Regions from separate parts of the Streptomyces sp. NPDC047002 genome, predicted to be linked through region 1. Evidence: riboswitches for the same ligand, from Rfam matches in the RefSeq annotation. Region 1 holds a riboswitch; the other holds the start of a gene.
What was found. A riboswitch is a leader RNA that binds a small molecule or an ion and turns the genes downstream of it on or off. The one in region 1 is predicted to bind glycine.

Region 1 (15,151 bases):
CCGGGTACTTCCACCACACGTCGGGCAGCGACTCGGGCACCACCGTCAGGTTGGCGCCGGAACCCTGCGCGAAGAGGTAGAAGACGATGCCCACACCGCCGACGCAGGCGGCGATCGCGGCGCCCCAGCCCAGGTCGAAGCCGGGCCTGCGCCGGTCGAAGCCGATCGCGCGCAGGCTGCTGCCCTCGCGGAACAGCAGGTAGGCGACGAGGGCGACGGGCACAAGGGCCGTCGTGATGTCGAACAGCTGCCAGGTGAGGTCCAGCCACGGGCGTCCTGGCGCCGCAGACGCGTTGAGGTTCGCCGCCTGGTCCTTGAGCGAGCCGCCCTTGGTGGCGGAGCCGATGAAGCTGATGAGCGCGGACACGCCGCTCGCGCCGAGGGAGAGCGCCAGCACGATCAGGGTCTCGGTCCGCAGGGCTCTGCGGGTGAGGGTCGTGTCTCCGGGACGGGGTTCGGTCACGGGCCCTGCCTCCACCTGCACACCGGCCTCCACGGGTACGCGTCTGGATCGGCGCACGCGGCCGACGTGCACAAGTTACGCCGGGTGTCTGTGCGAACGCCGTGCGACCCGGCCGGGCCGGCGGCTCGGCGGCGCGCCCGCCCGGACGCCGCGGTCCGTCGCCCGGACGCCGGGGTCCGCGCGTGTCCCCGGGCGGCAGGCTGCGCTCAGTGCGACGGCAGGCGCCCCGACTCGTCCGGGCCCGGGAAGCCGACGGGCCAGGTGTGCACGGGGCTGCCATGGTGCATCAGCTCGCAGTAGCGCCGGGTGGTGGCGGCGAACGCGGCGTCCCGTTCGAGCCCCGCGTCCAGCGCCCGGTGGAACGTTCCGACCTGCCACGACGCCCCGTTGATCCGCCGCTTGCAGCGTTCCTCGACGACCCCCAGGTACAGGTCGCGGTCGGCGGGCTCGATCTGCCACGCGTCGAGCCCGGCGGCCGCGAGCGGCAGCAGCTCCTCGCGTACGAGGTCGACGGCGGGCCTGGTGACGAGCCCTGACGACCTGCCGTGCCGGGGCCAGCGCAGCTCGGCATCGATGCCGTGGCGGCAGGCGGCGTCGAAGTTCTCGGCGGCGGCGGCGAACGGCATCCGCTTCCACACCGGGCGCGCGTCGTCGGCGAGCGCGCGCACGAGCCCGTAGTAGAAGGCGGCGTTGGCGATGACGTCGGTGACGGTGGGCCCCGCGGGCAGCACCCGGTTCTCCACCCGCAGGTGCGGCACGCCGTCGGCCACCTCGTACACAGGCCGGTTCCAGCGGTAGATGGTGCCGTTGTGCAGCGCGAGCTCCTGGAGGGCGGGCACTCCGCCGTCGTCGAGCACCTTCTGCGGGTCCTCGTCGGACATGATCGGCAGCAGCGGCAGGAAGTAGCGCAGGTTCTCCGCGAAGAGGTCGTACGGCGAGTCGATCCAGCGCTCCCCGAACCAGGTCCTCGGCCGGACGCCCTGGACCTGGAGCTCGGGCGGCCGCACGTCGGTCGCCTGCTGGAACAGCGGGGGCCGCGACTCGTGCCAGAGTTCCTTGCCGAAGAGGAACGGCGCGTTGGCGCCGAGGGCGATCTGCACGGCGGCGACGGCCTGCGCCGCGTTCCACACGTCGGCGAACCGCTCCTGGGTGACCTGGAGGTGGAGCTGCACGGAGGTGCATGCGGCCTCCGGGGTGATCGAGGGCGAGGTGGCGACCAGCCGCTCGACGCCCTCGATGTCGAGGCGGAAGTCCTCGCCGCGCGCGGCCCGCATCTGGTCGTTGAGCAGGGTGTAGCGGTCGACGGCCGACAGGCTTCCCGACCCGACGTCGTGGTGGCCGAGAGTCGGCAGAATGCCGATCATCACGATGCCCGCGTCCACCTCCTCGGCTTTGCGGTGCGCGTATCCGAGCCCCGCGCGCAGTTCCTCCGCGAGCTGGTCGAGAACCCGTCCGTTCAGCCGGTGCGGCGCGATATTCACTTCCAGGTTGAACATCCCGAGTTCGGTCTGGAAATCCCGGCTCGCGATACGGCTGAGGACCTCGTGGTTCATCATCCTGGGCAGGCCGTCGGAGCCCGCGAGATTCAGCTCGATCTCCAGGCCCATCAGATTCCTGGGCTTGTCGAACCGCTTCTCGGCGAGCAGCCTCCCGAACACCGAGAGGCACTGCCTGAGCCTCTTGCGGTACTGCTCGCGGCCGGCGAGATCAAAGCTCGCCGCTTCGACCTTCTCACCCATCGACGTGTCCTCCTCGGCGTGGACGGCCCGCAGCCGGTGCGCGCGCCTCGCTCGATGATGCCCCCGCGAAGTGATCCCTAACGTCCGGCGAACGTCCAGCGCACACCGCGGGGAGCGTCCCCAGGACACCCCGGGGACGGCGCATCGGGCGGGGGCAACACGCGGTCCGGCACCTGCCGTGCACCCGTGCCAGGGGCCTGTGCCCACATATTTCCCCGCCCCGGCACACCCCGCCGCATTCCAGCGCCGGGCGTCGGGGCCCGCCGCGGCGGCGCCGTCCGTCTTCCGCGTTCCGGCCCCGCAACGCGCCTTTCCGGCATACGGTTGGACCAGGCGGCACACAGACGCGGGGGCGGGGGACGGGCCCGGCGGCAGCCGTACGCGCGGAGCATGTGCCTTCGACATACGACAGACGGCATGGACGGCCGCACGGTACACAATGTGACGCAAAAATGCTGGACTTCTTTCGGCCGTCCGACGGAGGCACATCATCGCAGGCCGGGCGGAGTGTGTTCGAAATTCCTCCAGCAAAGGGCCGCACGAGCAGGGCCGGATAGTGGCTTGCCCGCAATAGTCACGACAGCTAGAAGAAACATCGTGTGAACACGCGTCGTATAAACTTCGCGGACGAGGTGGAAAGCGGGCGCAAGGCCCAGGCCCCCGGGCCACCCTTCCGAGTCCGCACGCCGACAGAGCCGTCCGCACCTCCCTCCGCACCCGCGCTGCACCCTGTCTCCTGAGCGAGAGGCAACCCACCATGCCGCTGCATGTCCCTCCGGTACCCGCACCCGCCCTGCGCAGCCTTCTCACCGCCCTCGGCTCCCCCACCGCCGTCCGGGAGGCCCCGACCCCGGCCCTGCGGTCGGCCGGTGGCGCGCTGAGCCCCGAACTCCCGCTGCCGCTCCATGTGCTGGACGCACCCGCGGTCCTCACCGCGCCCGACCCGCTCGACGGCTCGGAGCCCGCCCCGCACACCCGCCTGACGGGCTGGCGCTTCGCCGTCCGCGCCGGGGACCGGCTCGTCGCCGCCGCCGACACGATGCTCACGGCAGACGGCTGGGCCTTCTCCCGCTTCTTCGAGGGCCCCTACGTCACGGCGACCGAGCGGGCCCTGCGGCAGGCCGAGGTGCTGACGACGGGGTACCAGCCGCGGCTGCTGTCCGTGCCGGGTCTCTACATGCTGACGCTGTGGCTGCACGGGGACACGGAGGCCGACCCGGCGACCGGCGCGGTGGACCCGGCGGACCTGCTGGTGCCGCTGGCGCCCGCGCCTCCCGGCTTCGCCGCGCACCGGCCGCACCGGGCCGCTGAGCTCCTTCCGGTGATCCGGCTGCGGCTCGCTCCCGCGCCCCTGCTGGGTACCCCCGCCTGACCTGCGACGCAGCGGCTTCTGACGCCCCGCGGCCGGTCCGGCCGCGGGGCGTCGCACGTGCGCGGGCGGCACGTCGGCACCAACGGGTGTCCGGCACGGCCCAGTTGGGCCGAGCGGCCGACCGGGTGACACCCCGGGGGCCGGTGCGGCGTGCTGCGGGGAAATCCCCGCGCCGCGCCCCTCGCGGGACCAGACTGGCGGGGTCCTGACGAGAGAGACGGGGGCAGTCCATGCATCGCGCACCGCGCTCGACACCCGACGCCGCCCCACCCGGGGGCGCCGCCCCACCGCCCGCCCGCGGACGGGACGCCGCGTCCCGGAGCGCCACAGCAGCAACCACCACGCGAGGGAACCCGCCCATGTGCCGCCACCAACCAGCCTGCCCCAGCGCCCACTCGGCCGACCGCGAGGCGGCCCGCCCCCTGGTGAGCCACCCCGAGCAGGGGTGGAGCCTGCTGTGCAACGGAGTCGTCCTGTTCGAGGACACCGGCGAACTGCTGCCGGACGGGCGGGTCGTCGCGCCGCACCGTACGCCGAGGGCCGCGGCGGCCGCCTGAGCCGCCGGCCCGCGGCGCGTACGGCACAGGGTCCGGCCCCGAGCAGATGCTCGGGGCCTGACCCTGTGGTGTGCCCAGGGGCGCGCGGATCACGGCCGCGCGCCCGCCGCGCTCAGTGCTCGTAGGCGTCGAGCGGCGGGCACGAGCAGACCAGGTTGCGGTCGCCGAACGCGCCGTCGATGCGCCGCACCGGGGGCCAGTACTTGTCCGCCGCCGAGACGCCGGGCGGGAAGACCGCGGTCTGCCTGCTGTAGGGGTGCGGCCAGTCGCCGCCGAGTGCGGCCGCCGTGTGCGGCGCGTTGCGCAGCGGGTTGTCGTCCGTGCTCCACTCGCCCGTCGCGACCTTCTCGATCTCCGCGCGGATCGCGATCATCGCGGCGCAGAACCGGTCCAGCTCCGCGAGGTCCTCGCTCTCGGTCGGCTCGATCATCAGCGTCCCCGCGACAGGGAACGACATGGTCGGCGCGTGGAACCCGTAGTCGATCAGGCGCTTGGCGATGTCGTCGACGCTGACGCCGGTCGCCTTGGTCAGCGGCCGCAGGTCGACGATGCACTCGTGGGCGACCAGCCCGCCGGGGCCCGTGTAGAGCACCGGGTAGTGGGGTTCGAGGCGCTTGGCGACGTAGTTCGCCGCGAGCACCGCGACCTGGGTGGCGCGGGCCAGGCCCTCGCCGCCCATGAGCCGCACGTACGCCCAGGAGATCGGCAGGATGCCGGCGGAGCCCCACGGCGCGGCCGACACGGGCCCGACACCGGTCTCGGGGCCCGCGGCGCTCTGGAGCGGGTGGTTGGGCAGGTACGGCGCGAGGTGCGCGCGCACGCCGATCGGGCCGACGCCGGGGCCGCCGCCGCCGTGCGGGATGCAGAACGTCTTGTGCAGGTTGAGGTGGGAGACGTCCGAGCCGAAGCGGCCCGGCTTGGCGAGGCCCACCAGGGCGTTGAGGTTGGCGCCGTCGACGTAGACCTGGCCGCCCGCGTCGTGCACGGCGGCGCACACGTCGCCGATCTGCTCCTCGAACACGCCGTGCGTGGACGGGTAGGTGACCATGAGGACGGCCAGCTCGTCGCCGTGCTGCCCGATCTTGGCGCGCAGGTCCTCGACGTCGACGTCGCCGGACTCGCTGGTCTTCACGACGACGACCTTCATGCCCGCCATGACGGCGCTGGCCGCGTTGGTGCCGTGCGCGGAGGACGGGATCAGGCAGACGGTGCGGTGCGTGTCGCCGTTGGCCCGGTGGTAGGCGCGGACCGCGAGCAGGCCCGCGAGCTCGCCCTGGGAGCCCGCGTTGGGCTGGAGCGACACCGCGTCGTAGCCGGTGACCTCGGCGAGGCGCTCCTCCAGCTCCCGGACGAGGGTGAGGTAGCCCTGTGCCTGCTCGATCGGCGCGAAGGGGTGCAGCGCGCCGAACTCGGGCCAGGTGACGGGCTCCATCTCGGTGGTGCCGTTGAGCTTCATGGTGCAGGAGCCGAGCGGGATCATGCCGCGGTCGAGCGCGTAGTCCCGGTCCGAGAGCCGGCGCAGGTAGCGCAGCATGGACGTCTCGGAGCGGTGGTTGTGGAAGACCGGGTGGGTGAGGTACTCGCCGGTGCGCAGCAGGGCTTCGGGCAGCGCGTCGGCCGCCTCGGCGTCCAGCGCCTCGATGTGCTCGGCGCCGCCCGGCACGCCGAAGGCACTCCACACGGCGACCAGCTGGGCGCGGCCCGTGGTCTCGTCGCAGGCCGCGGAGACGTGGTCGGCGTCGACGAGCCGCAGGTTGACGCCGCCCTCGCGGGCCGCCGCCACGACCTCGGCGGCCCGGCCGGGCACGCGCAGGGTGAGCGTGTCGAAGTAGGCGTCCTCGGTGACCTCGACGCCGCCGGCCCGCAGACCTGCGGCGAGGACGGCGGCGTACCTGTGGGTGCGGCGCGCGATGTCGCGCAGCCCGTCGGGCCCGTGGTAGACGGCGTACATGCCGGCCATGACGGCGAGCAGCACCTGCGCGGTGCAGATGTTGCTGGTGGCCTTCTCGCGGCGGATGTGCTGCTCGCGGGTCTGGAGGGCGAGCCGGTACGCCTTTTCCCCGTCGGCGTCCACGGAGACGCCGACGAGGCGCCCCGGCAGGCTGCGGGCGAACTTCTCACGGACGGCCATGTAGCCGGCGTGCGGCCCGCCGAAGCCCATGGGGACGCCGAAGCGCTGGGTGGTGCCGACCGCGATGTCGGCGCCGAGATCGCCCGGCGGGGTGAGCAGGGTGAGGGCGAGCAGGTCGGCGGAGACGGTGACGATCGCGCCGAGCTCGTGGGCCTGCTCGATCACGCGCCGCGGGTCGCGCACGGCGCCCGACGCGCCCGGGTACTGGAGCAGGACGCCGAAGACGCCGCGCTCGGCGACCTCGGCGGGGATGCCGTCGCCCAGGTCCGCCACGACGACCTCGACGCCGGTGGGTTCCGCGCGCGTTCGGATCACGGCGACGGTCTGGGGCAGGGCGTCGGCGTCGACCAGGAAGACGCCCTCCTTGACCTTGCCGACACGGCGCGCGAGGGCCATCGCCTCGGCAGCCGCGGTGCCCTCGTCGAGGAGCGAGGCGCCCGAGGTGGGCAGCCCCGTCAGATCGGCGACCATCGTCTGGAAGTTGAGCAGCGCCTCGAGGCGCCCCTGCGAGATCTCCGGCTGGTACGGGGTGTAGGCGGTGTACCAGGCCGGGTTCTCCAGCACGTTGCGCAGGATCACCGGCGGCGTGTACGTGCCGTAGTAGCCGAGCCCGATCATCGGCGCGAGCACCTGGTTGCGGTCGGCGAGCGAGCGCAGCTCGGCCAGCACCTCGGCCTCGGTACGGGCGCCCGGCAGGTTCAGCGCGTCGGCGCTCCTGATCACGTCGGGGACGGCTGCGGAGGTCAGCTCGTCCAGCGACCCGTAGCCGATCTGGGCGAGCATCTTGGCCTGGGCCGCCGCGTCGGGTCCGATGTGGCGGGCTTCGAAGGGGATGCCGCGCTCCAGCTGTGCGAGCGTCTTGCGGTGGGCGGTCATGTGCGGAGGGCCTCCTGGTCGGCGCGACCTGCGTGGGGCTCCGCTCGGCGGCGAGCGGTACCCGGACGGCCTCCCCCTCTGTCATGGACCTGAGAGCTTCACCTGCCCCGCGCGGCGCGCCGCGGGACGGTTTTCACCGTCGGTGAGGGCGGAAGCCGTCGGCGCCCGTCCTGCTTTCCAGAGTGACCTCGTCCGCGCGGTACGGGATGCCTGAGAGATTCCGGGGAGGATTTGCTCCTTCGGCGCCTCCGGCGGGCTGCCGGAGGACTCTCCCGCGCGGGGTCAGTGGCCTCTGCCAGCCTACCAGCGCAGTCGCCTCCGGCCCTGGTGCGCTGCCTCACGCCCACCCCCTCCCGGCGCCCGCCGGGCGCGCCACCAGAGGCACCTTTTTGTAGTATTTGCTTCAGATGCGACCTATGGGAGGCACCGTGGAGACCGACATCGATCCGCGCAGTCTGATCGGCCGCAAGGCGTTCGACAGCGCGGGGCACAAGATCGGCACGGTGGACGAGGTCTACCTGGACGACGCCACCGGGCTCCCCGAGTGGGCCGCCGTCCGCACGGGCCTGTTCAGCAGGGACGCGTTCGTCCCCCTCGAACCCAGCAGCCTTGAGGACAACACCCTGCGGGTCCCCTTCGAGCGCTCCCTCATCAAGGACGCCCCGGACTTCGGCGTGGGCCGCCACCTCTCCCCCGAGCAGGAGCTGCAGCTCTACCACCACTACGGCCTCGAACTGCCGCCCGCCGCCCCGCCCGAGCACCCGGCCTCCCTCTCCGACCGGGACGCGGAACGCGACTTCGGCCGGGTCGCCGGCCAGGAGGACTGACCGCCCCTCCCCGGCACCCGGCCCCCGGCTCCCACGCCTTTCCGGCCCGCGCCTCCCTGCGGCCGCTAGCCGCTCGCCTCCCGGCCGTCCCCGGGCACAAGCGGCAGCGGATCCGACGGCTCCAGGTCCGGGTCGTCCAGCCAGAACGTCCGCACCCGCCCCACCGCCGAGCCCGGCTCCTCGAAGCGCACCGTGACCCGGCGCGCCCCGCTGCCCTGCACCCATCCCGGCCCGTACTCGGCGTGGCGCACGTCGTGTCCCGCCTGGTAGCGCCGCTCCCTGCGGGCCGTAGCCGCCGGCTCCTGCGGGGTCTGCGGCGGCGGCTCCGCCGCCGCGGCGGGCTCGTCGGGCAGGGCGGCCGGCGCGTCCATCGCGGCCCCCGGGCCCGCCTGCGCGAACAGGTCCTCCTGGGTGAAGTCGGCGAGCCCAGTGACGCCCACCCCCAGCAGCCGCACGCCGCCCGTGGTGTCCACGGCGTCGAGCAGCCGCCCCGCGGCCTCCCGCACCACCGAGACGTCGTCCGTGGGCCCGCGCAGCGTCTCGGAGCGCGTCAGCGTCGAGAAGTCGTACCTGCGGACCTTCAGCACCACCGTCCTGCCGGACCTGCCGGCGGCCCGCAGCCGCTGCACGCAGCGCTCGGCGAGCCGGTCCACCTCGGCGCGCACCCGCACCCGGTCGTGCAGGTCGACGTCGAAGGTGTCCTCCACGGAGACCGACTTGGCGTCCCGGTCGGAGACGACGGGCCGCTCGTCCAGGCCGAGCGCCATCCGGTACAGCGACAGGCCGTGCGCCCTGCCCACAAGACGCACCAGCTCGTCCTCGCCGGCCTCGGCGAGGTGCGCCACCGTCGTCATGCCCGCGCGCCGCAGGTGGTCGCCCGTCGCGGGCCCCACGCCGGGCAGCGTGCGCACCGGCATCGGCCCGAGCAGCCCGCGCTCCGTGCCGGGCTCGATGACCACGAGGCCGTCGGGCTTGGCCTCCTCCGAGCCGATCTTCGCGAGCATCTTGGAGCCGGCGAGCCCCACAGAACCGCTCAGCCCCGTCACCGCCCTGATGTCCGCCCGCAGCCGCTCCCCCGTGGCCCGCGCCGAGGCGCTGTCCCAGGCCGTGCCGCCTGCCTCCAGGTCCACGAACGCCTCATCGAGGCTGAGCGGCTCCACGAGCGGCGAGAGGCGCCCCAGCAGCTCCATCACCTGCCCGCTGATCGCGCGGTAGAGCGTGAAGCGCGGCACCAGATACGCGGCGTGCGGCGCGAGCCGCCTGGCCTGCGCCATCGGCATCGCCGAGTGGACGCCGAACCGCCGCGCCTCGTACGAGGCCGTCGCCACCACGCCACGCGGCCCGAGCCCGCCCACGACGACTGCCTTGCCCCGCAGGCTCGGCTTGGACGCCTGCTCCACCGAGGCATAGAACGCGTCCATGTCCAGGTGGAGGATGGTCGGCGCGCGTCTCATACCCCCGATGCTGCCGCACGGGTCCGACAACGGCGTCCGACGGACACGCGGCCCTCGGGCCGGGGCCGTCCCCGGGCCGGACGGCGCCGGTTCGGACAGTCCGGGTCAGACCGCCCGGTCCCGGCGCCTGCGCGCCAGCTCGTCCGCCGGGTTGTTGCCGACCAGGGTCTCGCCGGTGTCGACACGCTCGCCGTGCAGCTGCGAGAGCGCCGCCTCCACGTCCCGCCACACCACGCCCACGGCGATCCCGAAGACGCCCTGACCGCACTGGAGCAGCGAGACGACCTCGTCGGGCGACGTGCACTCGTGGACGGTCGCGCCGTCGCACATGAGCGTCATCCGGTCCAGGTCCTTGAAGCCGCGGTCCCGCAGGTGCTGGACGGCCGCCCGGATGTTCTGGAGGGCCACGCCCGTGTCGAGGAAACGCTTGACGATCTTCAGCACGACGACGTCGCGGAAGCCGTAGAGGCGCTGCGTGCCCGAGCCGTAGGCGGGCCGCACGCTGGGCTCGACCAGGCCGGTGCGCGCCCAGTAGTCCAACTGGCGGTAGGTGATACCGGCCGCCGCGCAGGCCGTGGGCCCGCGGTACCCGACACTCTCGTGCGTGGGGTCGACCGAACTGCCGTGAAGCCGGTACGCGCTCGCCGTCGTACCGTCGCCGCTGCTTCTCACGCCGACCCTCCGTCCTTGACCTGCCTTCACGACGGTAGGCAGTCACTCGGGGTGCGTCAACGATCGCCGCACTCGCCACGCCGAGTGATAATCACCCTGAGGGTGGTTTAGCGTGCCCCGTTCCGGGGAATGGCTCCTCGAATTGTCTGCGCCAGAGCATGATAGCCGCTCCTCCGCGGCCCTCCGGCCACCGGATCGGCGCCCCGCGCGGCCGAGTTGGCCGCCGGTGCGCCGACCGGCACCTCACTGGCTGTTCGTCCCGAAGTCCTCCGGCGAGATCTGGTCGAGGAACTCGCGGAACTTCTCCACCTCGTCCTCCTGTTCGTCGGGGATCGCGATCCCGGCGTCGTCAAGGACACCGTCGCTGCCGTAGATCGGCGTTCCCGTGCGCAGGGCGAGCGCTATGGCGTCGGACGGCCGCGCACTCACCTCGACTCCGCTGGCGAAGACCAGTTCCGCGTAGAAGACCCCTTCGCGGAGGTCCGTGATGCGTACTTCCGTGAGCTCCTGGCCCACCGCTTCGAGGACATCCTTGAAAAGGTCGTGCGTCAGCGGTCTCGCCGGTGCCATGCCCTGCTGTGCGAAGGCAATGGCGGTGGCCTCCCCAGGTCCGATCCAGATGGGGAGGTACCGATCGCCTCCCACTTCGCGCAGGAGCACGATCGGCTGGTTGGAGGGCATTTCCACCCGGACACCCACAACGTCGAGCTCGTTCACACAGCAACCCTAGGACGTGCCGTGCGGGTTTGGGTAGTCGGGCACCGTCGGGATCAGTGCAGCCGGCCATGGAGCGCGGTGCGCACCAGGGCCGCGTGCAGCCGTACGGAGAGCCCGGCAAGCTCCCGGGTGGTGGCCTCCGCATGGGCCCTGGTCTGCGGATTACGGTGCCGGCGCAGCGGCGCGACGACCTGCTCGACCAGCCCGGCCTCGCGCTCGGCGGCCGCTTTCATGATCCGCAGATGGCGGGGTTCGAGGCCGAAACGGCCGAGATCCGCCACCAGCCGGGCCACCTGGACGGTGTCCGCGTCGTAGCTGCCGTCGGGCTGCGCCGCGATCAGCCCGTACGACTCCCACTCGTCGAGGTCGTCCGCCGGCACCTCGAGCGCGGCGAGCAGCTCGGCGCGCCCCACCCGGGCGGCCGTCGGCCCCTCCTGCTCGGGGACCGCGGCCACGGACCACGTGTCGCGGTCCCGCTGGGGCCCGGGCAGCGCCACCTGCTCGCCGCGCCCGAGGGCCTCCAGATGCTCCTTGATGACCTTCAGGGGAAGATAGTGGTCCCGCTGCATGCGCAGCACCAGGGCGAGCCGCTCGACGTCCTGGGAGCTGAACTTGCGGTACCCGGACGGGGTCCTGCGCGGCTCCACCAGCCCTTCGGCCTCAAGGAAGCGGATCTTCGAGATCGTGACCTCGGGGAACTCGTCGCGCAGCCGCACGAGCACCGCTCCGATGCTCACCAGCGGCTCGGCCGCCGGGGCGGTGCCGCGGTCGGCACCGCCCTTCGGTGTACGCAACACGTGCCCTCCGGGGGTCACACGCCCCGCTGGCTCGCGTAGAAGACCAGTCGGTACTTGCCGATCTGGACCTCGTCGCCGTTCGCCAGCAGGACCGAGTCGATCCGCTCACGGTTGACGTAGGTGCCGTTGAGGCTGCCGACGTCGGAGACGGTGAACAGCCCGTCGGTACCCCTGCGGAACTCCACGTGGCGGCGCGAGACCGTCACGTCGTCCAGGAAGATGTCGCTCTGCGGATGGCGTCCCGCCGTCGTCAGCTCGCCGTCCAGCAGGAAGCGGCTGCCCGAGTTGGGGCCCCTGCGGACGATCAGCAGCGCCGAGCCGAACGGGAGCGCCTCGACGGCCGCCTGGGCCTCGGGGCTGAGCGTGGGCAGCTGCGTCTGCCCGGTGGTCTCCGGGTCGTACGCCTCGAGACCGGAGATGGAGATCGTGGACGTCGTCTCGGAGGCGCGCTCACTCGGCACACCGGCGCGCAGCGGTGCGCCGCAGTTCGAGCAGAAACGGCTGGCCTCGGCGTTCCGATGCCCGCATCTTGAGCAAACCAGGGCCGACATGGCGGGGTCCTCCTGCCGTGGCTGCCCCGCCCGAGGATCGGTCGCGAACGAGGCCGTGGGAAAGTCTCCACTCGTACTTGAGGTTGACGGTTCCCCGAAACCTATGCGGCCTTGCCCAGCAGGGTCAACAGACGACGCGCCGGTGCCCGCGGGACCGCCCACCTCGTCGCGGAAGAGGGGCCGGCCGCCGCCCTGCTCCTCGTCCTGCCCCTGCCGCGACGCACGGTGACGGGCGCTGCCGCCCTCCTCGCGCGTCTTCTTGCCGAACAACTTCGCAAACCAATTCACGGGCGATTCCCCTTGACCGAAACAGACCCGCCCGTGGGGCAGGACGACATCTCACTGAACACGCCTGCCGACCCGGACATCTTGACAGTGTCCGCATACACCGGACAGTTTCCACCACACATCACGCTGATCGTGCGTCGACCCCCCGCAACCTCTTGCCCGCGCGGCACCTGCGCCATGCACCCCCGCGTCACCGGGAGGACGACCGAGCGTAGCCAGGCTGCTTCGCCGGTCGCAAGGCGTCCACGACCACCTTCGACGAGCCGGTCACGGTGGCCGTGGCCTGCTCCTTCTCCAATGTCTGCACCACTCCGCCCGGGATGTTGAGCGCCGGCTCCAGGTCCTGGGGACGGCCGATCGCCGTGAACCGGTAGGGAGGCCGTACGGCCTTGCCGTCCACCGCGATGTCACCCCCCGTTCCCGTGAAGTCGGTGTCGGCGACGACGCGTACGCCGTTCACCTGGATGGCTTCGGCGCCCGCCGCCCGCAGTTCCTGGACCGTGTCGAGCAGCATGTCGGCCTCCACCGTGTGCCGCGCGTCCTGCACGGTCAGGGTGATCCCGGGGCCCTGCGCCGCCGTCGTGCCGGCGAGGATGCCGAGTTGCTGCTCCTTCTCACGCGTCTGCCTGCGCGCCTCCTCCGCCTGGTCCGAACTGTTCTCAAGACCCGTACGCTGATCCACCAGATCCTGCTTCTCGTCCTCAAGACGCTGTGTGCGGTTGTCCAGTTCATCGAGGATACGGACAAGATCCTCCTGGCGCGCGCCGCGCAACGCGCTGTCGTCGCTGTGCGACCTGACCTGGACGGCGAGACCGAGGCCCAGCACGAACAACAGCACCGCGACCGTGAGTTGGGCCCGGGTGACGCGCGGCGGCCACAGTCCTGCGGCGAGCCGCTGCCTGCCGGCGGCCTGCGGTCTGCCCTCCGGCGGCGTGTCCTGGCCCTGGGCGCCCGGGGGCTGCGGGGTACTCATCGGCGTCAGGCCCTGAACACGTGCCGGCGGATCGCCGCGGCGTTGGAGAAGATCCGGATGCCGAGCACGACGACGACGCCGGTGGACAGCTGCGCCCCGACGCCGAGCTTGTCGCCGAGGAACACGATCAGCGCGGCCACCACCACGTTGGACAGGAACGACACCACGAACACCTTGTCCACGAAGATGCCGTCGAGCATGGCGCGCAGGCCGCCGAAGACCGCGTCGAGCGCGGCGACGACGGCGATCGGCAGGTAGGGCTCGACCACCGCCGGTACTTCGGGCCGGACGAACAGCCCGACCACGACTCCTATGACGAGGCCAAGTACGGCGATCACGATGTGCCCTTCCCTGTCTTCCCGGTCTCCCCGGCATCACCCGGGCTCGCTGCGGCGGACGGCGAACCTCCGCCGGACGGCACCGGCTCCGCGGTCCTCACGATCAGGCTCGGCGCTGCGGGCAGCCGCACGTCGTCCTGCGCGGACAGGGACGTGCGGATGCCGAAGTCGCTCTTGAGCGACGCCAGATACCTGCCGTCTGCGCTGCCGCGGAAGGCGGAGGCGAGCTTCGCGCCGTCCCCCACGGCGAGCACCGTGTACGGCGGCACCAGTGGCCTGTTGTCGACCAGTATGGCGTCCCCCGCTGCCCTGATGGCAGAAAGCGCCGTGAGCCGCTGGTCGTTGACGGAGACGGCCTCGGCACCCGACGACCAGAGGCCGTTCACGACGCGCTGCAGGTCGTGGTCGCGCACCCGGCCCGTGTCGGAGAAGTCGTCGTTCTCGCGCGGGCCGCCGTCGCCGCCCGACACCGAGTCCTTGGCGTCGTCCACGACGAGTTTCACGCCGGGCCCGTGCACCGCGGTAGCACCAGCCAGCAGCGACACCAACTGTCCTGAGGCGCCACCGTGTTGTTGCAGCGCGGCCTGCTGGCGGCGGCCGACGTCCGCCCGCAGCCCGTCCACCTCACGCTCCAGCGAGTCGGCGTGCCGGGTCTCGCTGCCGACCCGGTCGATCAGCTCCTGGCGCTCCTTGGCCACGACCGGCGCCGCGTGGCGGGTCTGCGCGGCGCCCAGGGTGACCACGAGCGCGGCCAGCACGAGGCCGCCGCCGAGCCAGAGCTTGGCCCGCAGGGTGCGCGGCAGAGCGCCGTCCCCCGCGCGCTTGCGCGCCGCCGCCTCGGCGTACCCGTCGTCGAGGCTGTGGTCCATCACGTTGGTCAGCAGCGACATCGAAGCGTCGGGACGCGGGCGCCCCGCTTCGGTGCTCCGTGTGGGGGACTGCTGCGGCATGCCGCACATCGTCGCATGTCGCCGCGCCCGCCACCGACACGGCCCCGCACAGCGGACCGGCCCGCGTCCGTGGACGCCGGCCGGTCGGCAGCGGCTGCAGGCGGGCGGTCAGTGCCCTGCGCTGTCCACGATGGTCGACCACTCGTCGAGCAGGGCCTGCGCGGACGCGTCGTCCGGTCCCTCGGCCCACAGGTGCGTGACGGCCTCCGCCGGGTCGGGCAGCACCATCACCCACCGCCCGTCGGCCTCCACGACCCGCACGCCGTCCGTGATGTCCACCTGCCGGTCGGCTGCGGCCTCCACGACAGTCCGCATCACAAGGCCCTTGACGGCCCACGGTGTCGCCAGGTCGCGCCGCAGGACGTGGGCCCGCGGGATGCGCGCGTCGATCTGGCTGAGGGTGAGCTGCGTACGCGCCACCAGGCCGATCAGCCGCACGAACGCCG
Region 2 (15,151 bases), on a different contig from region 1:
CCTCGGCGAAGCCGAGCCCGTCGAAGCCGGCCGCGCCCGCCATGCTGCTCGACACCATCACCCCGCGCGGCGGCACGGTCGGCGTCGCCCAGCCCGTCTCCGTGGTCTTCAGCAACCCGGTGGCGCAGTCGGCGCGCGCCGACGTCGAGAAGCACCTCAAGGTGACGACGTCGCAGCCGGTCACCGGCGCCTGGCACTGGTTCAGCGACACCCGGGTCGACTTCCGCCCGCAGGACTACTGGCCGAGCGGCACCAAGGTCGGCGTCGACGCGCAGATGACGGGCGTCAAGAACGGCAACGGCCGGGTGGGCGTGCACGACTACCGGCACTCCTTCACCGTCGGCGACGACGTGGAGGCGAAGGTCTCCGTGCCCGACCACACCATGACCGTCACCAAGAACGGCGCGAAGGTCCGCACCCTGTCCATCGACGCGGGCAGCCCCCAGTGGCCCTCCTGGGACGGCACGATGGCCGTCATCGACAAGGCCAAGGAGGTCCACATGACCTCCTGCAGCGTCGGCATCAGCTGCACCAAGGGCGCCCCCGACTACTACGACGAGACGCTGCCGTGGGACGTCCACCTGACGACGTCCGGCACCTACATCCACTACTCGGACGGCGACCCGTACCCCGGCCACAGCTACGGTTCGCACGGCTGCGTCCACCTGTCGATGGCCGACGCCAAGTGGTTCTACAACTACGTCAAGCCGGGCGACCCCGTCACCATCACCGGCTCCCCGCGCGGCAAGGCGCCGGGCGACAACGGCTACGCGGACTACAACCTCTCCTGGAGCGACTGGCTCAAGTCGAGCGCCTCGGGCACCGTCACCACGGCCACCGCCTGACCTGCGGCCCCGCCGCCGCACTCAGCGGCTGCGCTCGCGGGCGCGCGGGCCCTCGCCCGGGTCGTCGTCGGACGCGGACGCCCGCTCCGCGGGGCGGGCGTCCGCGTCCGCGCGTTCCCTGCGGCGGCGGCGCACATGGCGCAGGACCAGCAGGACGAGTGCCGCGGCCACCACGGCGGCGAGGACCAGCTCGTACCGCTGGATCTGCGGGTAGATCGTGTCCAGGTGCTGCCCCGCCACATAACCCACGCCCGACCAGGCGCCCACCCACAGGGCCGCGCCCAGCGCGTTGAACACCAGGAAGCGCCGCCAGGGCATCAGGGTCATGCCGGCGATGATCCCGTTGGCCTGGCGCAGGCCGTCCACGAAGCGCGCGACGGTGACGATCTTGCCGCCGTGCCGCTGGAAGAAGTCCTCGGCCTTCTTCACCCGCTCGGGGGTCAGCAGCACGTACTTGCCGTAGCGGTCCACGAGCCGGTGGCCGCCGAAGCGGCCGATCGCGTAGCCGACGTTGTCGCCGAGCACGGCCGCGACCACGGCGATCGCGACGACCGCGACCATGTCGAGGCGGCCCGCCCCCGCGTACACCGCCGACGCGATCAGGATCGTCTCGCCCGGCACGGGGATGCCGAAGTCCTCCAGGAACAGCAGCCCGCCGACCGCCAGATAGCCCCAGTGGTCGAGGACGGGCGCGATGTCGCCGAGGACACCGGGCAGGTGCGGCGGCGCGTCCGCCAGCGGCACGGTGCGCCTCCTTCGCTCGGGCCGCGGGGCGCGCGGCCCTCCGGCGGCGGTGGTCGCCGCGACGGGCATCGCGGGACGTACCGTTCCTCACCGTAACGCCTCGGACCGCGCGGCCGCGGTCCGAGAGGTCCGCGGGCGGGCGCCGCGCCGGGGCGTACGCGGCCCCGCACCGCCGCGGGTCAGCGGCGGGCGTAGCGGACCGCGAGCCCCGTGGTGACGCCCATCGCCACCAGCGAGCTCACGATGCCGTAGACATTGCCGAGCACCGCCCAGAGCACGGTCAGCCCGGCGAGCAGCAGGGTCCCGAGGACCGCAGGGTTCTCGAACGACGTCTCGGCCGCCTGCCGCCCCAGCCGCCCGGTGCCCAGCGCGCGCGTCACGGAGTTCATACGTCCATGATGCGCCCGCCCGCGGGGACACCGCCCCGCGGCGTGCGCTCAGCCGTGCCGGCCGTCCCGCCGCCGGTGCCTGGCACCCATGGCGTGGAAGACCTTCTTCGGCTCCCAGCGGGTCTCGTCGAGCATGCGCACGACGCCGTAGGAGGCGATGTCGCGTTCGAGGGGCTTGTCGTAGTTGGCGAAGGAGAACCACAGCGCCGTGTCCACGCCCTCGTCCTCGAAGACGTCGAGCAGTTCGCCCAGGTGGCGCACCTGTTCGTCCTCGTCCCTCACCGCCCCTGGCGGCGGCTGCCACGCCATGCCGCCCAGGTCGCCCGCTCCGCGGTAGGCGCACGTCCCGTACTCGGTGACCGCGACCGGCTTGCCGAGGCGGACCAGCTCGCGCAGGTGCGCGCGGAAGCCGTCCGCGTCCCGCCCGGTGCGGTAGGCGTCGACGCCCACCAGGTCGAACGGGGCCCAGTCGACGGGCTCCCAGGCCCCGGACGCGTAGGTGACCCTCCCGTGGAAGTGGGCGCGCACCGTCTCGGCCGCCCGGGCGAGGAACACGTTGAGGCGCTCGGGGACCGGCCCGAGCGAGGCCCACCACCGCGGATCGGGGTTGGCCATGGCGCGGAGGCGCTCGCGGTGGTCGTGCCCGGGAAGGAAGCCGTGGGCGAAGGCGCTGAGCTCGCACCCGGCGACGAACACCACCTGCGCGCCGCCCGCGCGCAGGTCCTCGGCGCGCCGCGCGCAGTCGGCGAGGAAGGGCAGGACGCGCTCAGGAGGGAGGTCGACGGGGAGCGGGGAGAACCACACCTCAAGGCCCGCCCCGGCCGCGAGCCGGGCCGCGGTGGCCAGCCGCCCTGCGTCGCCGCCCGAGACGCGCACCGCGTCGCAGTGCAGGTCGGAGGCGATCACCGCCATCTCGTGCCCGACCTGCCCGGGGTCGAAGGCCTTCCGGGTGAGCAGGCGGCCGGGGAAGGTCCCGGTGTCGTAGTTGATGCCGCGTGCGCGCACGTCAGTGCCCCTTCGCGTGCGCGACGCCGTGTTCCAGCAGGCCGAAGGCGAGTTCGGCGTCCTCGGCCAGGGCGCGGCCCGCGTCCTCGGCGCGGACGCCGTCCAGCAGGCGCCGGAAGTACACCTCTTGGAGGGTGACCAGCGAGGCGGCGACCTGGGCTGCCAGCAGCGCGGCAGCCGTCGGGCCGTACGCCTCCGCCAGGACCTCGGCCAACGCCAGGCGCTGCCGGTAGAGCAGGGCGCTCGCGGCGTTCTGCAGGGCCGGGCTGCCCTGGATCACGCGTATCCGGACGAGCAGCGCGCCGAGGTCGGCCTCCGGCACCCTCTCGGCGGTGAACGCGCGGTAGTGCGCCCGCAGGGCGTCGAGGAACGTCAGGCCCGCGGGACGCGCGGCGACGATCCCCGCCAGGTCGTCGCCGCCGACCCCGTGCAGGGCGAGCGACTCCTTGGTCGGGAAGTACGCGAAGAGCGTCGCCTTGGCCACCTCGGCGGCCGCGGCGATCTCGCCGACCGGCACGGCGTCGAAGCCGCGCTCGGCGAACATCCGCAGCGCCACCGCGGCGATCCGCTGCCTGGTCTGTTCCTTCTTGCGCTCGCGCAGCCCGGTCATCCGGCCAGGATAACCGTACCCGGACCATAATTGAACTCGGTCTGCTATTCGCTCGGCGGCCCCGTGGGACCGCGGCCCGCCTCGACGGCAGCGCAGGGGGAGGGGTCAGCACTCGATGATGTTCACCGCGAGCCCGCCTCGGGCCGTCTCCTTGTACTTGACCGACATGTCCCTGCCGGTGTCCCGCATTGTCTTGATGACCTTGTCGAGCGAGACCATGTGGCTGCCGTCGCCGCGCAGGGCCATCTTCGCGGCCGTCACCGCCTTGACCGCGGCCATGCCGTTGCGCTCGATGCACGGGATCTGGACGAGGCCGCCGACCGGGTCGCAGGTCAGTCCGAGGTTGTGCTCCATGCCGATCTCCGCGGCGTTCTCCACCTGCTCGGCGCTGCCGCCCAGCACCTCGGCGAGGGCGCCTGCCGCCATGGAGCAGGCGGAGCCCACCTCGCCCTGGCAGCCGACCTCGGCGCCCGAGATGGAGGCGTTCTCCTTGAACAGCAGGCCGATGGCGCCCGCGGCCAGCAGGAAGCGGACCACGTCGTCGTCGCGCTCCTGGGGCGTGGCGCCGTGGGCGCAGAAGTTCATGTAGTAGTGCAGGACCGCGGGGATGATGCCCGCCGCGCCGTTGGTGGGCGCGGTGACGACCCGGCCGCCCGCCGCGTTCTCCTCGTTGACCGCCATGGCGTAGAGGGTGATCCACTCCATGGCGTGGGTGTGCGGATCGCCCTCGGCCCGCAGCTGCCGTGCAAGGTTCGCGGCCCGCCGCCGCACCTTGAGGCCACCCGGCAGATTGCCCTCGCGGGACATGCCGCGGCTCACGCACGCCTGCATGACCTGCCAGATCTCCAGCAGCCCGGCCCGCACCTCGTCCTCGCTGCGCCAGGCGCGCTCGTTCTCCAGCATCAGCGCGGAGATCGAGAGGCCGGCCTCGCGGGAGCGCCGCAGCAGCTCGTCACCGGTGCGGAAGGGGTGCTTGAGCACCGTGTCGTCCAGCTTGATGCGGTCCTCGCCCACGGCCTCCTCGTCCACCACGAAGCCGCCGCCCACCGAGTAGTACGTCTTCTCGAGCAGCGTCTCGCCCGCCGCGCCGTACGCGGTGATCCTCATGCCGTTGGCGTGGTACGGCAGCCGCTTGCGGCGGTGCAGGACCAGGTCCTTCGACGCGTCGAAGGCGATCTCGTGCGCGCCGAGCAGGCGGAGCCTGCCGGAGGTGGAGATACGTTCCGCCTCCTCGTCGGCGCGCTCCACGTCGACCGTGCGGGGCGCATTGCCCTCCAGGCCGAGCAGGACCGCCTTCGGCGTGCCGTGGCCGTGGCCCGTCGCGCCGAGCGACCCGTAAAGCTCCGCGTGGAGCGAGGCGGTGTGCACCAGCAGGCCCTCGTTCTTCAGCCGGCCCGCGAACATGCGGGCGGCCCGCATCGGGCCCACCGTGTGCGAGCTGGAAGGGCCGATGCCGATCGAGAACAGGTCGAAGACCGAGATGGCCACGGAAGGACTCCTTGGTGGTCGGCGGACGCCGTTGTCCGCCGGTAGCGGGGGCCTGCGCCGCCGCGGGGTCGCCGGGCGGCCGGAAGGCGTGACGGTGGCGCACGGCGGGGCACCGCGCACCACACTCCAGTGTGACGCGGCGCCCCGCGAGTGTCCTGACGCAGTGCGCGCGGGCGACTACAGCGTCGGGTACAGCGGGTGCTTCGCGGCGAGCGCCGCCACCCGTACGCCCAGCTCCTCGCGGTCGAAGGCCGGCTTCAGCGCCTGCGCGATGACATCCGCCACTTCGGCGAAGTCCTCCGCGGTGAAGCCGCGGGTGGCGAGCGCGGGGGTGCCGATCCGCAGGCCCGAGGTGACCATCGGGGGGCGCGGGTCGTTCGGCACCGCGTTGCGGTTCACCGTGATGCCGACCTCGTGCAGCCGGTCCTCGGCCTGCTGCCCGTCGAGCTCGGAGTCGCGCAGGTCGACGAGGACCAGGTGGACGTCCGTGCCGCCGGAGAGCACGGAGACCCCGGCCTGGGCCACGTCGTCGCGGCCGAGGCGGTCCGCGAGGATGCGCGCCCCCTCCAGGGTGCGCCGCTGGCGCTCCTTGAAGTCCTCGGAGGCGGCCACCTTGAACGCGACCGCCTTGCCCGCGACGACGTGTTCGAGCGGGCCGCCCTGCTGGCCGGGGAAGACCGCCGAGTTGATCTTCTTGGCCAGCTTGGCCGTCGAGAGGATCACGCCGCCGCGCGGGCCGCCGAGCGTCTTGTGCGTGGTCGTCGTCACCACATGGGCGTGCGGCACCGGGTTGGGGTGCAGCCCGGCGGCGACCAGGCCCGCGAAGTGCGCCATGTCGACCATCAGGTACGCGCCGACCTCGTCGGCGATCCGCCGGAACGCGGCGAAGTCCAGCTGCCGCGGATAGGCGGACCAGCCCGCCACGATCAGCTGCGGCCTGGCCTCCTTGGCGAGGCGCTCCACCTCGGCCATGTCGACCTGGCCGCTCTCGCCGTCGACGTGGTAGGGCACCACGTTGTACAGCTTGCCGGAGAAGTTGATCTTCATGCCGTGGGTGAGGTGCCCGCCGTGCGCGAGGTTCAGCCCCATGATCGTGTCGCCTGGCTTGAGCAGCGCGAACATCGCCGCCGCGTTGGCCTGCGCCCCCGAGTGCGGCTGCACGTTGGCGTGCTCGGCGCCGAACAGCGCCTTCACCCGGTCGATGGCGATCTGCTCGATCACGTCGACGTGCTCGCAGCCGCCGTAGTAGCGGCGGCCGGGGTAGCCCTCGGCGTACTTGTTGGTGAGGACCGAGCCCTGCGCCTCCATCACGGCGACCGGGGCGAAGTTCTCCGAGGCGATCATCTCCAGCGTCGACTGCTGGCGGTGCAGCTCGGCGTCGACCGCGGCGGCCACGTCCGGATCGAGCTCGTGCAGCGGGGTGTTCAGGAGCGAAGTCAAAGCGGATCAGTCCCTGGTGTCGATTGCCGTCAGTGGCGTCAGTTGCCGGCGAACTCGGTGTACTCGTCCGCCGAGAGCAGGTCGCCCGGCTCGTCGGAGACCCGGACCTTGAACAGCCAGCCGCCCTCGAAGGGCGCCGTGTTGACCAGCGACGGGTCGTCCGCCACGTCCTGGTTGACCGCGGTGACCTCGCCGGAGACCGGCGCGTACAGGTCGCTGACCGACTTGGTGGACTCCAGCTCGCCGCAGGTCTCGCCCGCGGCCACCGTGTCCCCCACCTCCGGGAGCTGCACGTACACGACGTCGCCCAGGGCGTTCGCCGCGAACTCGGTGATGCCGACCGTCGACACGCCGTCCTCGGCGGCCGTCAGCCACTCGTGCTCCTTGCTGTAGCGCAGCTGCTGCGGGTTGCTCATGACCTGGATTCTCCTGTACGCGGGTGGGCGGCCGGAAACGGCCGGGTCGGAAGGGGGAAGGCGGTGCACGCAGGCAGGGCCTGCCGAAGCCGTGGAAGAGGGCCTATCACTTCTGGCGCTTGTAGAACGGCAGGGCCACGACCTCGAACGGCTCGTGGTTGCCGCGGATGTCGACGCCGATCCCCTCGGCGCCGGGGGCGGCGTGCGCGGCGTCGACGTACGCCATCGCGATCGGCCTGCCCAGTGTGGGGGAGGGGGCGCCCGAGGTGACCTGCCCCACGACGGCGTCCCCCGCGACCACGTGGTAGCCGGCCCGCGGCACCCTGCGGCCCTCGGAGACCAGGCCGACCAGCTTGCGCGGCGCCTTCACCGCGGCCAGCTCGGACGCCGTCGCGAGCGCCGTGCGGCCCACGAAGTCGCCCTCCTTCTCGAACTTCACGACCCGGCCGAGCCCCGCGTCGTACGGGGTCAGCGCCGTCGACAGCTCGTTCCCGTACAGCGGCATCCCGGCTTCGAGGCGCAGGGTGTCGCGGCAGGACAGGCCGCACGGCACCAGGCCGGCGCCCGCGCCCGCCTCGGTCAGCGCCTGCCACAGCCGCTCCGCGTCCGCGGGCGCCACGAACAGCTCGAAGCCGTCCTCGCCGGTGTAGCCGGTGCGCGCGATCAGCGCGTCGACCCCGGCGACCGTGCCGGGCAGGCCCGCGTAGTACTTGAGGTCTTCGAGGTCCGCCTCGGTGAGCGACGCCAGGATCCCGGGCGACGCCGGGCCCTGCACGGCGAGCAGCGCGTACGCCTCGCGGTCGTCGCGCACCTCGGCGTCGAAGCCCGCGGCGCGCGCCGTCAGCTCGTCCAGCACGACCTGCGCGTTGGAGGCGTTGGCCACGACCATGAAGTGCTCGCCGCCGAGGCGGTAGACGATCAGGTCGTCGAGGATGCCGCCGTCCTCCCGGCAGATCATCGTGTAGCGGGCGCGGCCCACGGCGAGTGCGCCGAGGTTGCCGACGAGCGCGTAGTCGAGCGCAGCCGCGGCGCCCGGGCCCGTCAGGGTGATCTCACCCATGTGGGAGAGGTCGAAGAGGCCGGCGGTGGTGCGGACCGCGTGGTGCTCCTCGCGTTCGCTGCCGTAGCGCAGCGGCATGTCCCAGCCCGCGAAGTCGGTCATGGTGGCGCCCAGCGCGCGGTGCACGGCGTCGAGCGCGGTGCGGCGGGGTGACGGGCTCATCGGTGGCTCCCAGGGATGAAGGGCGAGGACTGTCCTCCCCATCTGTCATCGGAACCTGAGAGGTTCGCCATGACCGCCCGGTCAGGGTCACGGCTTGCACCTTGGGTGGGGCACGCTCGGCGGCCCGCTTTTCAGATCTGCCTCGCCCGCGCGGTAACGGTGCCTGAGAGATTCAAGGGAGGAACTTGCTCCTTCGGCGCCCGCCACCGAGGTGGCCGGGACTCTCCCGCGCGGATTCAAACGGCCGGTATGCAGTTGGCGCCGCCATCATCGCATGCGCGCCCTCCCGCGGGAACCTCGGTCGCCATTACCATCTCTTTACCCAGGCTTGCCGGGGCGCGGCGCGGCGCCCCCGCGCCCGGGAGGCGGCGGACGACCGTGACAGGGGGCGGCCATGGCGGTGCGCGGCACACGGAGCACCAGCACCAGCACCGGTACCGGAACCGGAGCCGGAACCAGCGTCAGTACCGGAGCCGTCACCGGCACCCGTACGGGCGCGGGTGGCGGTGCGCGGGTGCGGGACTTACGGGGCGGCGCCTGCGCACCGCCGGGCGGCCTGGTCTTCGCCGACGGCGACCTCGTCGTCGTGTCCGGGCTGCCGGGCAGCGGCAAGTCCACCCTCATCCGCAGAGTGGCCGGGGCAGGCGTCGACTCGCAGGACGCGCGGGAGCGCTGGGCCGGGCGGCTGCCGCGGCTGCCCTACGCGCTGTACCGGCCCGCCGTGCGCCTCGCCCACTACGCGGGCCTGTGGCGGCTGCTGCGCACCGGGCGCAGCGCCGTCGTCCACGACTGCGGCACCCAGCGCTGGGTGCGCCGCTGGCTCGCCCGCGAGGCGCGCGGCCGCGGCAGGGCCCTGCATCTCGTCGTCCTCGACGTCTCGCCCGAGGTGGCGCGCGCGGGACAGCGGGCCCGGGGCCGCGCAGTCTCCCGCTACGCGTTCGCCCGGCACCGCAGGGCGGTGCGCGCCCTGCTCGCCGCGGTCGAGTCGGCGCGCCTGCCGGCAGGCTGCCACTCGGCCGTCCTGCTCGACCGGGACGCGGCGCGCTCGCTCGGCGCGATCGCTTTCACCGTCCGCTCCACCGGGGCGGACCCGGAGCATTAAGGTGCCTTTGCGAAACCGTTGGGCAGGGCGGAGGGCGAGGCAGCAGTGGACACGGCATGGCCGGGCAACGAACTCGAAGAGGCGCTCGCCGCCTCGCTCGGCAGCGAGTCGGCGGGCGCCAGGCTCGTCGAAGTGCTGGGGCGCAGCGACATCTGGGTCCCGCTGCCCGAGGGCGGCGGCCCGGAGAGCACCGGCCTCGACGTGCCCACCGTGGAGATAGCGGGCGGGGCCTACGTCCCGGTCTTCAGCTCCCAGGAGCAGTTCCTGCGGTGCGTCGGCACCCATATGTCCTTCACCGTCGCGCCCGCCCGCGACTTCGCGCGCGGCCTGCCGCCGCAGCTCGGCATCGCCGTGAACCCGGGCGGTGCGGTCGGTGTGCCACTGCCGCCGCCCGCCGTCGCCGAGCTGTGCCGCACCGGGCGCACCGCGCTCGACGGGCCCGAGAGCGGCGGCCGGGTCCGGCTGTTCGAGCCCGACTGGCAGGACGAGCCGATGGACTTCCTGCGCGCGGCGTCCGAGGAGTTCGAGGGCTCCGGTGTGGTCGCCGACGCGCGCCGCGCGCTCGCCTCCGTCGAGGGCGGCCCGCACCAGCTGTTCGTCGGTGTGCAACTCGTGCCGTGGGGGCCCGCGGACGGCCATGCCGCACTCGACGCGCTGGGCCGCGCGCTGGGCCGCGTGCACGTGCCGTGGCAGGTGAACCTGCTGCTGCTCGACATGGCCCAGGAGGACCTGGTCGCCGAGTGGATGCTCGGCCGTGTCCGCCCCTTCTACCGGCGCGAGCACGCCTGACGGCGGGTGGCGGCGCCACGCCCCGGCGTCAAGCCTGTGTCAGTGCCGCCGCCTAAGCTGGTTTGATGTCGGGGGCGCCGGGACCGCGTGCCCGGGGGGACGGATCCGGGGACAGGGGTCCGACGGCGAGGACAAGAGGGGCGGGGAAGCGGAGTGAGCGCGCCAGGCACCGCGGAGGCCGGGCACATCGAGCAGATGCTGCGCCAGGTGGCACCGGGGCGTTACGACGCCTACGAGGCGCTGCTGCGCGCGCTCGCCGACGACACCGCGGGCCGGGTCTGGATGCTGCTGTGGCAGGGCGCCCCGGGATCCCCCACCGCGCAGTACGGGAACATGCAGGTCGAGGGGTACGGCTACGCCCCGTGCGTCACCTCGGCCCAGGAGCTCGCCGCCAGCGGCTGGACCAGGGCCCACGAGGTCGTCACGGGGCGCGACATCGCCGGCGCCCTCTACCCCGACGGCTGGGGCATCTGGCTCAATCCGCATGCCCCGGGCGGCGGCCTCGGCATCCCGTGGCCCGACCTGCGCCGCATCGCCACCGGCCTCGACCGGATGCCGGCGGGACCGCTGCGGATCAGTGAACCCGCCGTGCAGATCCCGCAGTTCTACGCCCTGCTCACGCAGAACGCACACCGCACGCCCGCCGTCAGGTCGCTGTGCCGCGCCTGGGTCCAGCCCGCGCTCGGCACCCCGTACCTCGCCGTCGGGCTCGACCTGTACGAGAGCGGTGCGGCGGCGGTCGAGTCGGTGCGCGCGATGATGCGCCAGTCGGTGACCGCGGTGCCCGAGGGGCTCCCGGTGTCGACGGTCGCGATGGCCGACGACCGCGACCCGGTCGCGATGTGGCTGCGCGCCAACACGCGCCCGTTCTACGACCGCGACGCACACCGCGCCGCCGCGCCCGCCGGCGGCTACGGGTACCCGCCGCCCGCACACCGCCTCTGACCCGCCGGCGGCGGCCCTCGCCGGCGCTCCCACCGCACCGCGCGCCCGCGCGCAGCGCCCTCTGGGACCGCACCGCACGCCCGCGCGCACAACCTCCCGGACACCCCAGTTGACCTGGGCGGGGATGTCCGGAAAGGTCCGCTGAGCAGTACCCAGCGTCCGCATACCGGGACCCTGAGCGATGCATCACGGTTGGGCAACCATTCCCCGTGGGGGCTGGTGCGTGATCGAGCACTCGCAGAAGACTCCCACCAGCACACGGTCCAGGGCCGAGGTCGCCTTCGTACCGAAGGGAAGCGGCCCGCGCGCCGCACGGACCGGTCCCCCGCGCCGTAACCGGAACGGGCAGCGTGCATCATGTTGATCAGAAGCTGATCAGTGAATCGGCCGCCACAGCGGCGCAGTTCCGCCATGGCGGCGGTCATGGGCCGGTCACCATCGGCCGAGAAGAGGGGTCTCCAGCGCAATGACGGCACCAATAGAGACCACCAAGTCTGCTGCGACCGCGCAGCCGGAGGCGGTCCTCGCGGGCGCCGGGAGCAAGCAGATCGAGGGCCGTTCGCTCGGCAGGATCGCCTGGACCCGCCTCAAGCGGGACAAGGTCGCGATGACCGGTGGCGTCGTCGTGGTGCTCCTGATCCTTGTCGCGATCCTGTCGAAGCCCATCCAGTCGGTGTTCGGGCTCGACCCGGACGCCTTCCACCAGAGCCTCGTCGACCCGGTGCTGCTCGCCCCCAAGGGCGGTTTCGGCGGCATCAGTTGGCACCATCCGCTCGGTGTCGAACCGCAGACGGGACGTGACATCCTCGCCCGCATCCTGGACGGTTCCTGGGTCTCGCTGCTCGTCGCGGGCGGTGCGACGCTCCTCTCCGTGGTGATCGGCGTCGTCATGGGCGTCGTCGCGGGCTTCTACGGCGGCTGGGTGGACAGCACCATCAGCCGCGTGATGGACACCTTTCTCGCCTTCCCGCTGCTGCTGTTCGCGATCTCCATCTCCGCGACGCTCCAGGGCAAGGCGTTCGGGCTCAGCGGCCTCACCCTCCGCATCGCCGTGCTGATCTTCGTGATCGGCTTCTTCAACTGGCCCTACATGGGACGCATCGTCCGCGCGCAGACCCTGTCGCTGCGCGAGCGCGAGTTCGTCGAGGCGTCCAGGTCCCTGGGTGCGCGGGGCGCGTTCATCCTCTTCAGGGAGCTGCTGCCCAACCTGGTCGCGCCGATCCTCGTCTACGCGACGCTGCTCATCCCGACCAACATCCTGTTCGAGGCGTCCCTCAGCTATCTGGGCGTCGGCATCGAACCGCCGCAGTCCTCCTGGGGCGGCATGCTCAACCAGGCCACCGACCTCTACCAGGTCGACCCGATGTTCATGGTCATCCCCGGTGTAGCGATCTTCGTCACCGTTCTGGCCTTCAATCTGCTGGGGGACGGGCTGCGCGACGCACTCGACCCCCGTGGCAAGTAACAGCGGCCGTGCCGCACCGGACTACCGAGGGGGACATCCTCACGATGAAGAACAGAAGGACGGCCGCGGCGATCTCCGCGCTGCTGGCGCTGGGACTCGGCGCCTCGGCCTGCGGGGGCGGCGGCTCCAGCGACAGCAGCGGCGGCTCGGCGAAGGCGAACGCCGCGGTCAGCGGCGTCGCCAACAAGACCACCAAGAAGGGCGGGACGGTCACCGCGGAGATCTCCAGCGGCGCCGACTCGCTCGACCCGGGCAACACGTACTACGGCTGGGTGCAGAACTTCTCCCGGCTCTACGCGCGTTCACTCATGTCGTTCAAGCCTGCGCCCGGCAAGGCCAACCTCCAGGTCGTGCCCGACCTCGCGACGGCCCCCGGCACAAGCAGCGCCGACGCCAAGACCTGGACGTACCACATCCGCAAGGGCGTGAAGTTCCAGGACGGCAGCGAGATCACGTCGAAGGACGTCAAGTACGCGATCGAGCGCAGCAACTTCGCGCCCGAGGCCCTCTCCAACGGCGCCACGTACTTCAAGACGTACCTCGCGGACGACTCCGCCTACAAGGGTCCCTACAAGGACAAGTCGGCCGACGGCCTCAAGTCGATCGAGACGCCGGACCCGTACACGATCGTCTTCCACCTGAGCAAGCCGTTCGCCGAGATGAACTACCTGGCGACGTTCTCGCAGACCGCGCCGGTGGAGCAGAAGCTGGACAAGGGCGCCTCGTACCAGCAGAGCATCCAGTCCTCTGGCCCGTACAAGTTCGCGTCGTTCAACGAGAGCACCGGCGCGACGCTCGTGCGCAACCCGCAGTGGGACGCCAAGACGGACCCGATCCGCAAGGCGCTCCCCGACCGGATCGTCCTGAAGTACAACGTCAACCAGACGACGATCGACGAGCACCTGATCAACGACACCTCCACCGTGGACATCCAGGGCACCGGCGTCGCCTCCAAGACCCAGCCGAAGCTCCTGGTCAACCCCAAGGAGAAGGCGCAGACGGACAACCCGTACGCCGGTGTCCTGCAGTACCTCGCGCTGGACAACAAGGTGAAGCCGTTCGACAACGCCGACTGCCGCACCGCCGTGCAGTACGCGGTCGACAAGGCCGGCATGGTCGACGCGGTCGGCGGCTCGGTGAAGGGCACGCCCGCGTCCACGGTCATCCCGCCCACGGTCGCCGGCTACGAGAAGTCCGACACGTACCCGACGCCGGGCAGCAAGGGCGACCTCGCCAAGGCCAAGCAGTACCTGGCCAAGTGCGGCAAGCCGGGCGGCTTCTCCACCACGCTGACCGCCCGCTCCGACCGTCCTGACGAGGTCCTCGCCGCCACCCAGCTCCAGGAGACGCTGAAGAAGATCGGCGTCAACGCCAGCATCAAGACCTTCCCCGGCAGCAAGTACTTCACCGACTTCGCCGGTGTCCCGGACTGGGTCCACAAGAACAACGCCGGCATGATGATGATGGCGTGGGGCGCCGACTGGCCGACCGGCTACGCCTCCCTCGACCAGATCGCGGACGGCCGTGCCATCAAGTCCTCCGGCGGCACGAACCTCTCCGAGCTGAACGACAAGGCGATCAACGACGCGTTCGACAAGGCCATCGCCACCGTCGACAACGGCCAGCGCAACGCCCAGTGGGCCACGATCGACCAGATGATCATGAAGCAGGGCTCGATCGTCCCGCTCTACTACAAGAAGAACCTCCTCTACCGGCCGGCGTCCGCCGCGAACGTGGAGGTCACTGCCGCCTACCTCGGCATGTACGACTACACGACCCTGACCTCGACCAAGTAGGAGCCCCTCCGGGGAGCCCCGCGCTCCCCGGAGACTCCGAAAGCATTCCCCCCTGAAAGGCAGGTGAAGGCGTCGGGCCCGCCGGGTCCCACCCGGTTCGGCCGGCCCGACGCCGCACGGCTGTGGCTGCGTACATCATCCGACGCGTCTTCGCCGCGGTATTGCTGCTGCTGGTGGTCAGCGCAGTCACCTTCGCGATCTTCTATCTCCTTCCGCGTGCCGCAGGGCAGACCATCGAGTCGATGGCCGCCCAGTACGTCGGCAAGAGCCCCGACCCCACGGTCATCAAGGCCGTCATCAAGAACCTGGGGCTCGACCAGCCGATCTACGAGCAGTACTGGCACTTCGTCAAGGGCATCGTCGCCGGCGCCGACTACAAGTTCGGCCCCGATCCTGCCCACTGCTCCGCGCCCTGCTTCGGCTACTCCTTCAAGACCCACAGCGCTGTCTGGCCGCAGATCCAGCAGCGGGCCCCGATCACCTTCTCGCTCGCCATCGGCGCCGCGGTGATCTGGCTCGTCACCGGCATCGCCACCGGCATCCTCTCCGCGCTCAAGCGCGGCTCGATCTGGGACCGCCTCGCCATGGGCATCTCGCTCATGGGCGTCTCGCTGCCGATGTTCTTCACCGGCCTCGCGCTGCTCGCACTGTTCAGCTTCAACTGGCTCCAGATATGGAACGTGCACTACGTGCCGTTCGCCGAGAACCCCGGCCAGTGGGCGTGGAACCTGATCCTTCCGTGGGTCTCCCTCGCCTTCCTCTACTCCGCCCTCTACGCGCGGCTCACCCGCGCGGGGATGCTGGAGACCATGGGGGAGGACTACATCAGAACGGCCAGGGCCAAGGGCCTCGTCGAGCGGCGGGTCGTCGTCAAGCACGGCCTGCGCTCCGCGCT

Region 2: linked by a shared signal. The riboswitch ahead of gcvT (glycine cleavage system aminomethyltransferase GcvT) and the one ahead of gcvP (aminomethyl-transferring glycine dehydrogenase) in region 1 are both predicted to bind glycine.

The regions. Positions count from the first base shown of each region.
Region 1 is NZ_JBEYWC010000018.1:115,428-130,578, forward strand. It holds gene AB0910_RS18500 (CPBP family intramembrane glutamic endopeptidase) at 1-484, opposite strand, end outside; gene AB0910_RS18505 (glutamate--cysteine ligase) at 670-2,202, opposite strand; gene AB0910_RS18510 (hypothetical protein) at 2,960-3,574, shown strand; gene AB0910_RS18515 (DUF5999 family protein) at 3,934-4,131, shown strand; gene gcvP (aminomethyl-transferring glycine dehydrogenase) at 4,244-7,138, opposite strand; glycine riboswitch at 7,326-7,423, opposite strand; gene AB0910_RS18525 (PRC-barrel domain-containing protein) at 7,555-7,965, shown strand; gene AB0910_RS18530 (DNA polymerase IV) at 8,031-9,419, opposite strand; gene AB0910_RS18535 (MerR family transcriptional regulator) at 9,525-10,091, opposite strand; gene AB0910_RS18540 (bifunctional nuclease family protein) at 10,335-10,808, opposite strand; gene AB0910_RS18545 (MerR family transcriptional regulator) at 10,862-11,605, opposite strand; gene AB0910_RS18550 (FHA domain-containing protein) at 11,620-12,486, opposite strand; gene AB0910_RS18555 (DUF881 domain-containing protein) at 12,635-13,417, opposite strand; gene AB0910_RS18560 (small basic family protein) at 13,423-13,755, opposite strand; gene AB0910_RS18565 (DUF881 domain-containing protein) at 13,752-14,705, opposite strand; gene AB0910_RS18570 (mannose-1-phosphate guanyltransferase) at 14,814-15,151, opposite strand, start outside.
Region 2 is NZ_JBEYWC010000005.1:16,243-31,393, forward strand. It holds gene AB0910_RS07030 (L,D-transpeptidase) at 1-845, shown strand, start outside; gene AB0910_RS07035 (DedA family protein) at 867-1,589, opposite strand; gene AB0910_RS07040 (hypothetical protein) at 1,769-1,978, opposite strand; gene AB0910_RS07045 (hypothetical protein) at 2,027-2,983, opposite strand; gene AB0910_RS07050 (TetR family transcriptional regulator) at 2,985-3,593, opposite strand; gene AB0910_RS07055 (L-serine ammonia-lyase) at 3,699-5,081, opposite strand; gene glyA (serine hydroxymethyltransferase) at 5,259-6,521, opposite strand; gene gcvH (glycine cleavage system protein GcvH) at 6,560-6,937, opposite strand; gene gcvT (glycine cleavage system aminomethyltransferase GcvT) at 7,044-8,159, opposite strand; glycine riboswitch at 8,301-8,398, opposite strand; gene AB0910_RS07075 (AAA family ATPase) at 8,554-9,261, shown strand; gene AB0910_RS07080 (enhanced serine sensitivity protein SseB) at 9,307-10,050, shown strand; gene AB0910_RS07085 (enhanced serine sensitivity protein SseB C-terminal domain-containing protein) at 10,204-10,995, shown strand; gene AB0910_RS07090 (ABC transporter permease) at 11,462-12,460, shown strand; gene AB0910_RS07095 (ABC transporter substrate-binding protein) at 12,505-14,256, shown strand; gene AB0910_RS07100 (ABC transporter permease) at 14,379-15,151, shown strand, end outside.